DNA from 2 places in the Nostoc sp. FACHB-888 genome. Region 2 is predicted to be linked to the other one. Evidence: predicted binding sites of a transcription regulator. Region 2 holds the regulator's gene; the other holds the start of a gene.
What was found. The regulator NtcA, encoded in region 2, controls nitrogen genes in cyanobacteria. The targets are predictions, from matches to a motif close to TNTGTANNNNNNNNTACANA.
Positions count from the first base shown of each region.

Region 1 (4,434 bases), on a different contig from region 2:
TATTGCTTAAGCAGTTCTAACTAGCTCGGCATCACTTAACACCAAGACAGTGACTTTGCCACTGTCTGTTCGCTCCTCACCACACCGTATCGAGCTTAAGTAGGAGTACATTATTCTGTGCCCCTAAAACTCGCAAACTCGTCCCACAACTTCACAGGCGTGGGTAATTATTTCGTATTTACGCTTTGGAAATCTATTGTAAGTAGTTTTATATACATTGCTTACTTAGCGGTAGCACTGTATACTGACTACAAGGATTGTAGACCGACCCTAAGGCATTTTTTTAGCCATTCACTAACCATGAAACTTGAGGATATATATCAATTCTTTGAGAATCCTCCGCCAACTTACCTTTGTCAGGAAGTAGCAGTTTGTTACATACTGTCTGTTTTGTTACAAGGTGAATCCTACGGAACCGAGTTGATTGAGCAATTAGAAACTGAATATCCAACCTATAGGCTTTCGGATACCGTACTTTATAGTGCAATCAAATTTCTGGAAGACCAAAGGGCAATCACTGGATATTGGAAGAAACTGGAAGGACGAGGACGCCCTAGGCGGATGTACCAAGTTTCTCCAGAATGGCAAGTTCAAGCGCAAGAGTTAGCTTTTCAATGGCTTGACTACATCAACAGGAAGACAAAGTAACGAATGATTGATAATGAATAAGTCTCCTCCAGTCAAACAGTAACAATTTAGTTATGGATACTGCTATTCTGCCATCTACGTTCCTGCTAACCTTGTTGTTATCGGTTGGGCTGTTTTTCTTTATTCGTGCCTCGACTAAAGACCGCATAGAAACAGCGCAACTGGTATCTGAGCAAGACGAAGCTGCTTTAATGTCTCAATTACAAGAGTATTTTCGCTCACGGTCTTACCGAGTGGCAGAGGTAGACCGAGAACAAAACAAAGTGACTTTTGAAGGTAATGTTCGCCCCAGTTGGTTCTTAGCTATATTTTTAACTCTGCTGGCAGCGACTGGTATTGTTTGTCTATCACTAGTCGTGTATCTGCTTTTTCCTAACCTAAGTACCTTTGTTCTGGCTATGGTACTGCTGTCGCCTTTAAGTGGCCTATTTTATTGGAAAAAATCTGGGAGACTTGAGAAGGTGTCGCTCAAAGTAGAAACAACTCAGAGCAAACAAACCCCCTCAAGTAAAATCACTGTAGTTGCCCATCGAGATGAACTGGGCGAGTTACAGAGAACTCTACAGCTCAAGGCTGGGGAATAATTTTTGGTTTTTATGACGATCTATTAACTATGATATGCAGACTTCTGACCTGACCTACTCTTTAGGCAATGGAAAGTAGGAAGGAGGAAATCAAGACTTCTGCTTTGTCAGTTTTCCCCACGACAAAAGTTGTGGGGAAAAATTTAAATTCATTAACTTAAATTTGTTGACAGAGCTTGGTTAACAATTCACGGCATAAGAGCACAACTTCACTAGCGCTTTTGGACGCGCTTGGCTTTATACCCACTCCCTTCTGCTTCGTCAAAATAGCATCAATCCATGCAATATAGCGTGGTTTGAGATAAATTAACTTTCCAACTACCTGGACTAGCCTTAAAAAGCAAATCAACTCCAAACTAAAAAAAGATTAAATTCTGCATAAACTTAGCAATTTTGCCAGTTAATGATAGTCAGGAGCCATATTCAATGCGTAAGATGACCGTTTATGGTTCACCGACTAGCTAAAGCAAGAGGTTCTTGACCTGGCGAGGGTTCTAATACCCTTAAGCTAGGAAACAAGAAATGGTTCTCCTCTACGTATTGAGCACCAAACAGTCCTTTTTCTGCCCAGAAATAACGATCTGTAGTGTGTTCGTTTCGCTTTACGAGTAGCAACGCAGGTGGCAAAATACCTTCAGCTTGAATAAATCTTCTCGCTGCTGTCACAGGTTTTTCTTCGCCACTTTCGATGCTATATTGAGGCACATGTTCCAAAATTCGCCGTCCTTCCTGACGACGACGACTTTTCCTTTTGCGTCTCCTTGCCAATCTATTGTCCTCCTCTTTCAAGCTATAGATTGTAGTGATAGCTACAAAATCCGTCGCCATTATATAAGTTCTAGTTCAAAATATCAATAGGTTTTAGCCTTTTAATGTAAAAAAATTAATACCTTTGAAGATAGATAAAAAAATCCCCCAAGAATATAATCCCTTGGTACAAACCTTTCATGTAGAAGATTTTAGTTAAGCTTTATTAAATGAGTGAGGTAAACACTAAGTATCTTCTCTTAATCATGCCTCAAAATCTGTAATCTTGAGCAAAAGCTAAAAATGTTAATGTCTGCCAGTTCCGATTTTCTTACTCTGTGTCGAGAGCAAATAGCGTTGCTAACCCAAGGGCTGGGAGCAACTTTAAGTATTGTGTACCTGACACAAGAATTGGTAGAGACTCCTTCAGGTGAGGCCAAACTGATTCCTGTAGTGATTTATCCGGAAATAGCATTATTACCCCCAGGGGAGGAAACTGCTGAGGCGACAGCATATAAGCAACTTCAAGTTGGAAATGTGTTTATATTACCTAATCAACAAAGAAGGTTATTGACAGCAGGATTAGAATCTCCAACCTCGTCGCAGGAGTTTGAGGCGTCTCAACCCCATCTAAAAGAGGAATACCTTTTTAGTGGCAACCAAATTGTTTTACCTCTGGTTTATGAGGGTATGATGATGGGGTTACTGGTAACGGGTAGGCAAGACCGGGCATGGAATGAACAGGAGGAAAGTCAGATTCAACAGATAGCCCAAACATTAGCGATCGCTTGTATTTTAGATCAGCGACGAGCATGGTTTGAGCATGAGTTACATGAGCAACAAATTCTCCAAGAAAAACAGCGAGATTTGCTGGATAACCTGTTACATCAGTTTCGTAACCCATTAACAGCATTACGGACTTTTGGCAAACTGCTATTGAAACGGCTCAGGCCAGGAGATGCCAACCGAGATGTGGCAACTAGTATTGTGCGAGAAAGCGATCGCCTCCAAGAATTGTTGCAACAATTTGATCAAGTAATTGATTTGACAGAGGCAGATTTAGCACCACTACATCTGCCCGGACATGAAGTATTTGTGGAAGCAACTATCCAAAAAGACGCTAATCCACCGCTATTATTGCCGGGAACGGGAGATAAAGCAGTTGACTGCTCCTTAGCAGATATATTAGAACCATTATTAATATCAGCTAAAGCGATCGCCCAAGAGCGAAAGTTAAAACTAATAACTGAAATTCAACAGAATTTACCTTTAGTACGTGCCAACATCAAAGCATTACAAGAGGTTTTAACTAACATCATCGATAATGCATTAAAATATACCCCCACTGGGGGCAAAATTTTAATTCAAGCGGGGCAAAAAAAGTCTAATTTTCAGGGAATTGTCATCAGCGACAACGGGCCTGGCATTCCACCCGAAGATTTAGAGCATCTTGGAGAACGACATTATCGGGGTGTACAAGCGCAAACAGAAATCCCCGGCACTGGTTTGGGGTTAGCGATCGCAAAACAATTAATAGAGCAAATGCAGGGCGAAATCGAGGTTTTCAGCCCTGCAATCAACTCCAAACTAACTTCACCCGATACGCCGGGAACTACGTTTATTATTTGGTTACCGGAAGTTGGAAGTTAGTTTATTCAGAACAGGTTATCCCGTTTTCCTTTAATCTTTAACGCTGCTCAAAATTCTAACCTTAGATTATTATTTTTAACGATAAAATAGCTAAGTATTTATTCACATTATAGTTAGCATATCATCCAAGCGTATTGTCATATTACCTGACTGGACTTCAACCAGCGAAGAAGTTAACTTATCAAACTCTAGAGATACACCTATCTGGCTATTATTTATTAATTGAGACAGTGTTGGTATTTCTTTAAGCAACTCATCACTAAGATATGATCTAAGAAGGACAGTCTGCATTTCATTGCTATTGATAAAATCAGTAATATTACGCTTGAGTTTTTCAAGATCCTCAAGAAGTAAAGTAATTCGCTCCTTATCTTCTTTACGACTATTATAATAGGAATTCTCACTTTCCTTAATAGTCAGTTTTAGATACATATAAGCAACTCTTTCAAGAATTTCTTTAACTTTAGACATTTTTACATTTTTTGGCTGCTTGCTGAAAGCAAGGTTATCAAAAAAATTCTTTTTTTGGTCATTATTATATGGTTCTATTACATTTATCTTCTTATTCTTAAGAGAATTATTCATATTCAAAATACTATTAATTATATCATTTATTCCTGGTTTACTGTAAGTATTGTTTTCAATACCTACGAAAAATATATTATATATATAAATTCCGATCATGTTTAAATAATAAACACTAGGTTCAATATTTTGATAGTACACAACTTCCCTTACTATTTCAGGATTAGTAATATTGTTTATAATTGTCGATACTTCATCATTATTATCTTCCTCAAACGAG
Region 1 covers NZ_JACJQM010000005.1:12,326-16,759, forward strand. Annotated here, with positions in the region: gene H6G26_RS04835 (PadR family transcriptional regulator) at 301-648, shown strand; gene H6G26_RS04840 (cofactor assembly of complex C subunit B) at 702-1,232, shown strand; gene H6G26_RS04845 (DUF3155 domain-containing protein) at 1,683-2,000, opposite strand; gene H6G26_RS04850 (ATP-binding protein) at 2,283-3,629, shown strand; gene H6G26_RS04855 (hypothetical protein) at 3,732-4,434, opposite strand, start outside.
Region 1: H6G26_RS04845 (DUF3155 domain-containing protein) is a predicted target of NtcA. The motif match lies at 2,029-2,048, and genes of this name have one in related genera.

Region 2 (4,434 bases):
TGGCTATGGTTCACGATCGCCACAAAAAATTCGCGTACTAGTTGGGTGTCATAGGTTCCTACACGCTGAGTAGGAATTTGCAAGCCGTAGCTGAGGTGAGGGCGTCCAGAAAAGTCTAGCGTTACCTCAACCAAGGCTTCATCTAGTGGCGCACGAAAATTACCAAAGCGAACAATGCCTTTTCTGTCGCCTAGTGCTTGGTTAAAAGCTTGCCCTAAGGTAATACCTACATCTTCGTTGGTGTGGTGATCATCAATTTCCCAATCTCCCTTGGCTTGGACATCTATATCAATCAGCCCGTGGGAGGCAATTTGATGCAACATGTGATCCAAAAACGGAATACCTGTTGCTGCTGTACAAGTTCCTCTACCATCCAGATTGATGGTAACTTGCACATCAGTTTCACCAGTAGTGCGGTGAACAGTGGCAATCCGAGAGGTTTTAGTTGAATTATCGTAGTTTGAATTAACTTGGCGATTGGTTGTTTGCATCGGGAATGGGGAATGGAGCATAGGGAATGGGGCATGGAGAATTGGCAAGAATTTTACTAATACTCAATGTCCAATGCCCCAATTATCTTACATTCCCATAATTTCATATCCTGCATCTACATATAGAACTTGTCCGGTAATACCGCTAGACAAATCACTACATAAAAAAGCGGCAGTGTTGCCCACTTCTAGCTGAGTGACGGTGCGTCGTAGGGGAGCTACTTCTTCTACATGATGAATCATATCCAAAATTCCACCCACTGCTGAAGATGCCAGAGTGCGGATGGGGCCTGCGGAGATGGCATTGACGCGGATATTTTGCGGACCTAGTTCAGCAGCTAGGTAGCGCACACTAATTTCTAACCCCGCCTTGGCAACTCCCATAACGTTGTAATTAGGAATTGCCCTGACACCGCCTAAATATGTCAAGGTGACGATACTACCTCCCTCTGTCATCAAAGGTTTAGCCGCACCGCTTAACTGCACCAGCGAGTAGGTACTAATTTCTAAGGCGGTGTTGAAGCCAGAACGAGACGTTTGGCTAAAATCTCCAGTCAAATCGTCTTTGCTGGCAAAAGCAAGACAATGGATAAGGATGTCTAGCTTTCCCCACTTTTCGCGGATTGTCTCAAAGGTAGATTGAATCTGCTCATCATTTTGGACATTACAGGGAAGAAATAAGCTGGGATTGAGGGGTTCTACCAATTCCGCAACTTTTTTCTCCATTTTGCCGCGTTCATCCGGCAGGTAGGTAATACCCAGGTTTGCTCCGGCTTTATGCAGCTGTTGGGCGATGCCCCAGGCGATCGAGCGGTTATTGGCAATACCTGTAACAAGAGCATTTTTTCCAGTCAGATTCAGCATAGAAATTGTTAATGCGATCGATCATTAGGAGCATACTAGAATCTGAGGCACGTTTTGTCTTCGTTTTACACAGGATTTGCAAAAATGAATATTGATAAGGGTGTTTTCTATGACAAAAATCTTGATTTTTTATAAAGATATTCTCAAAATATCTTTATTTGTTCTTTAAAAAACCCTTTTTAATACTGCTATTGGAAGTACTTATCAACAATTAGTAGCTTAAAGGATCAACAATTATGTATCATTGTAAACAAAGAGTTATGAAGAGATTAGTTTGAGTATAGGAAAGTACAGAAAGGTTGACGGTGCTTTATTCATTTTTCGGGTGTATTCTTAGGTAATCAGTTTTTGTTTTTCCGGCATTGGGTAGGGGAAGGGAGATGATCGTGACACAAGATAAAGCCCTAGCAAATGTATTTCGTCAGATGGCGACCGGGGCGTTTCCGCCAGTTGTGGAAACGTTTGAACGCAATAAAACGATCTTTTTTCCTGGCGATCCTGCCGAACGAGTTTATTTTCTTTTGAAAGGTGCTGTTAAACTTTCCAGGGTGTACGAGGCAGGAGAGGAAATAACGGTAGCGTTGCTGCGGGAAAATAGTGTATTTGGTGTATTGTCATTGCTGACGGGAAATAAATCGGATAGGTTTTACCATGCGGTTGCATTTACTCCTGCGGAATTACTGTCAGCACCAATTGAACAAGTGGAGCAAGCACTCAAGGAAAATCCAGAATTATCAATGTTAATGCTGCGAGGTCTGTCTTCGCGCATTTTACAAACGGAGATGATGATTGAAACTCTCGCTCACCGAGATATGGGTTCTAGATTGGTGAGTTTTTTGCTAATTCTCTGTCGAGATTTTGGGGTTCCTTGTGCAGATGGGATCACAATTGATTTGAAGTTATCTCATCAAGCGATCGCAGAAGCAATTGGTTCAACTCGTGTTACCGTCACTAGGCTACTAGGGGATTTACGTGAAAAAAAGATGATTTCTATTCACAAAAAGAAGATTACTGTGCATAAACCTGTTACCTTAAGTAGGCAATTCACATAAAATCAATTGGAGAAAGGGGAATCGGCACGTGTTCTATTTTGAAAAATGACACTAATAGCTAGAGGTAAATCTAAAATTGAGTAATTTCAGCTATTGCCAATTTCCACTTCTCCCCAGACAATGGTTAAAAGTAGTAGGCTGTATCTGGAAGGATTTCGGTAGCTAAAGATGACCACCGGATACATCCTCATAGCAGCAATTTTAATTCTGGGAGGCGTAATTGCAACCGTGGGCGATCGCATCGGCACACGAGTTGGCAAAGCCCGCCTCTCACTTTTTAACCTTCGTCCGAAAAATACTGCTGTATTGGTAACTATTTTTACGGGCGGTTTGATTTCAGCATCAACATTAGGAATTTTATTCGCTGCCGACGAAGGCTTGCGAAAGGGAGTCTTTGAGTTAGAGGATATTCAAACAGACCTCAGACAGAAGCGGGAACAGCTAAAAACCGCAGAAACTCAAAAAAGTCAGGTAGAGAGTGAGCTAAACCAAGCAAGAATTGCCCAAGCAAAAGCACAACAAGACTTACAGACAATTAATAAATCTTTGCAGGCGGCGAATGCCAAACAACTGCAAACACAAGCTCAGTTGAACCGCACCATTAGTCAACAAGCCCAAACTCAAACTCAACTCCAACGCACTCAAGGTCAGCTAGGACAAGTTGTAACTCAATACCAAAAAGCCATAGCTGAATTGCAAAGCGTTTACAATCAGAGAAAAGAGCTACAGACGGCAGTTGAGCAACTGAAGACAGAACGCCAAAGACTGTATGCTGAAGCTAAAAAAGCGATTGATGAAGCCAAAACAGCAATTGAAAAACGCGATCGCGAGCTTGCTAATCGCCAAGAAGTCATAGAAGAACGCGATCGCAAAATTGCCCAACTCGATCAACTGATTCAAAAGCGTAATGTAGAAGTTGCAGCGCGAGAGCAAGTGATTGCCAAACGGGAATCACGCCTCAAAGAATTGGAAGCACAACAGCAGCAACTAGAACTTGAAGTTGCAAGGTTAGAAAAATATTATCAGTCCTACCGCGACCTGCGTTTAGGTAAGCTGGCCTTAGTTCGCGGTCAAGTTCTGGCCGCAGGTGTAGTTCGTGTTACGCAACCTACTGCTGCTCGTCAGGCAGTGGAACAACTTTTACAAGAAGCTAACCGCAACGCCAACCTCGAATTAAGTGAGCCTGGGGCAAATTCTGCAAATGCAGAGCTACTACGCTTCACCCAAGAGAGGGTTGAGAAATTGAGCCAGCAGATTGAGGATGGTCAAGAATACGTGGTGCGAATTTTCTCGGCTGGTAATTATGTCAGGGGAGAAAAGCAGATAGAGTTTTTCGCTGATACCGCTCGGAATGAATTGGTTTTTTCGCAAGGCGCGGTGCTGGCCACAACTACTGCTGATTCCAAAACCATGACATCGTATCAGTTACAGCAGCGACTGGAAATACTGATTTCTGCTTCCCAGTTTCGTGCCCGTAACGCCGGAATTATCGAAAATGTGCAAGTAGACGGGACTTTTCTGCGCTTTATCAACCAATTAAGACAGTACAATCAACCATTGGAAATCAAAGCGATCGCAGCAAACGATACTTATACAGCCGGACCATTGAGAGTAAAATTAGTGGCAATAGTCAACGGACAAATTATCTTTAGTACTTAAAAAATTATTTGCACACTGTTATTAGTAAGATTTAAACATATTGAAAAGCAGCCAAAATAGTTGCTGTGATTGCATTTATTCATTTATAATTCTTAATTTTTAATTTTAATTTATTATGACTTTCCGGGAATTTTCACCAATGCAACCAGTCATCTTGGGGTTTGATCCAGGTCGAGATAAGTGTGGTTTAGCGGTGATGGGACTGGATCGGCAATTGTATTATCATCATGTCGTACTGGCAAAAGAAGCGATCGCTACCATTGAGACACTGCGTCAAAAGTTTCCGATCTCCTTGATGGTGATGGGCGACCAAACTACAGCCAAGCAGTGGAGACAGCAGTTATATCAAGAATTGACAGAACCGTTGA
Region 2 covers NZ_JACJQM010000015.1:49,062-53,495, reverse strand. Annotated here, with positions in the region: gene hisB (imidazoleglycerol-phosphate dehydratase HisB) at 1-491, opposite strand, end outside; gene fabI (enoyl-ACP reductase FabI) at 579-1,355, opposite strand; gene ntcA (global nitrogen regulator NtcA) at 1,736-2,407, shown strand; gene H6G26_RS12040 (DUF3084 domain-containing protein) at 2,576-4,066, shown strand; gene H6G26_RS12035 (pre-16S rRNA-processing nuclease YqgF) at 4,182-4,434, shown strand, end outside.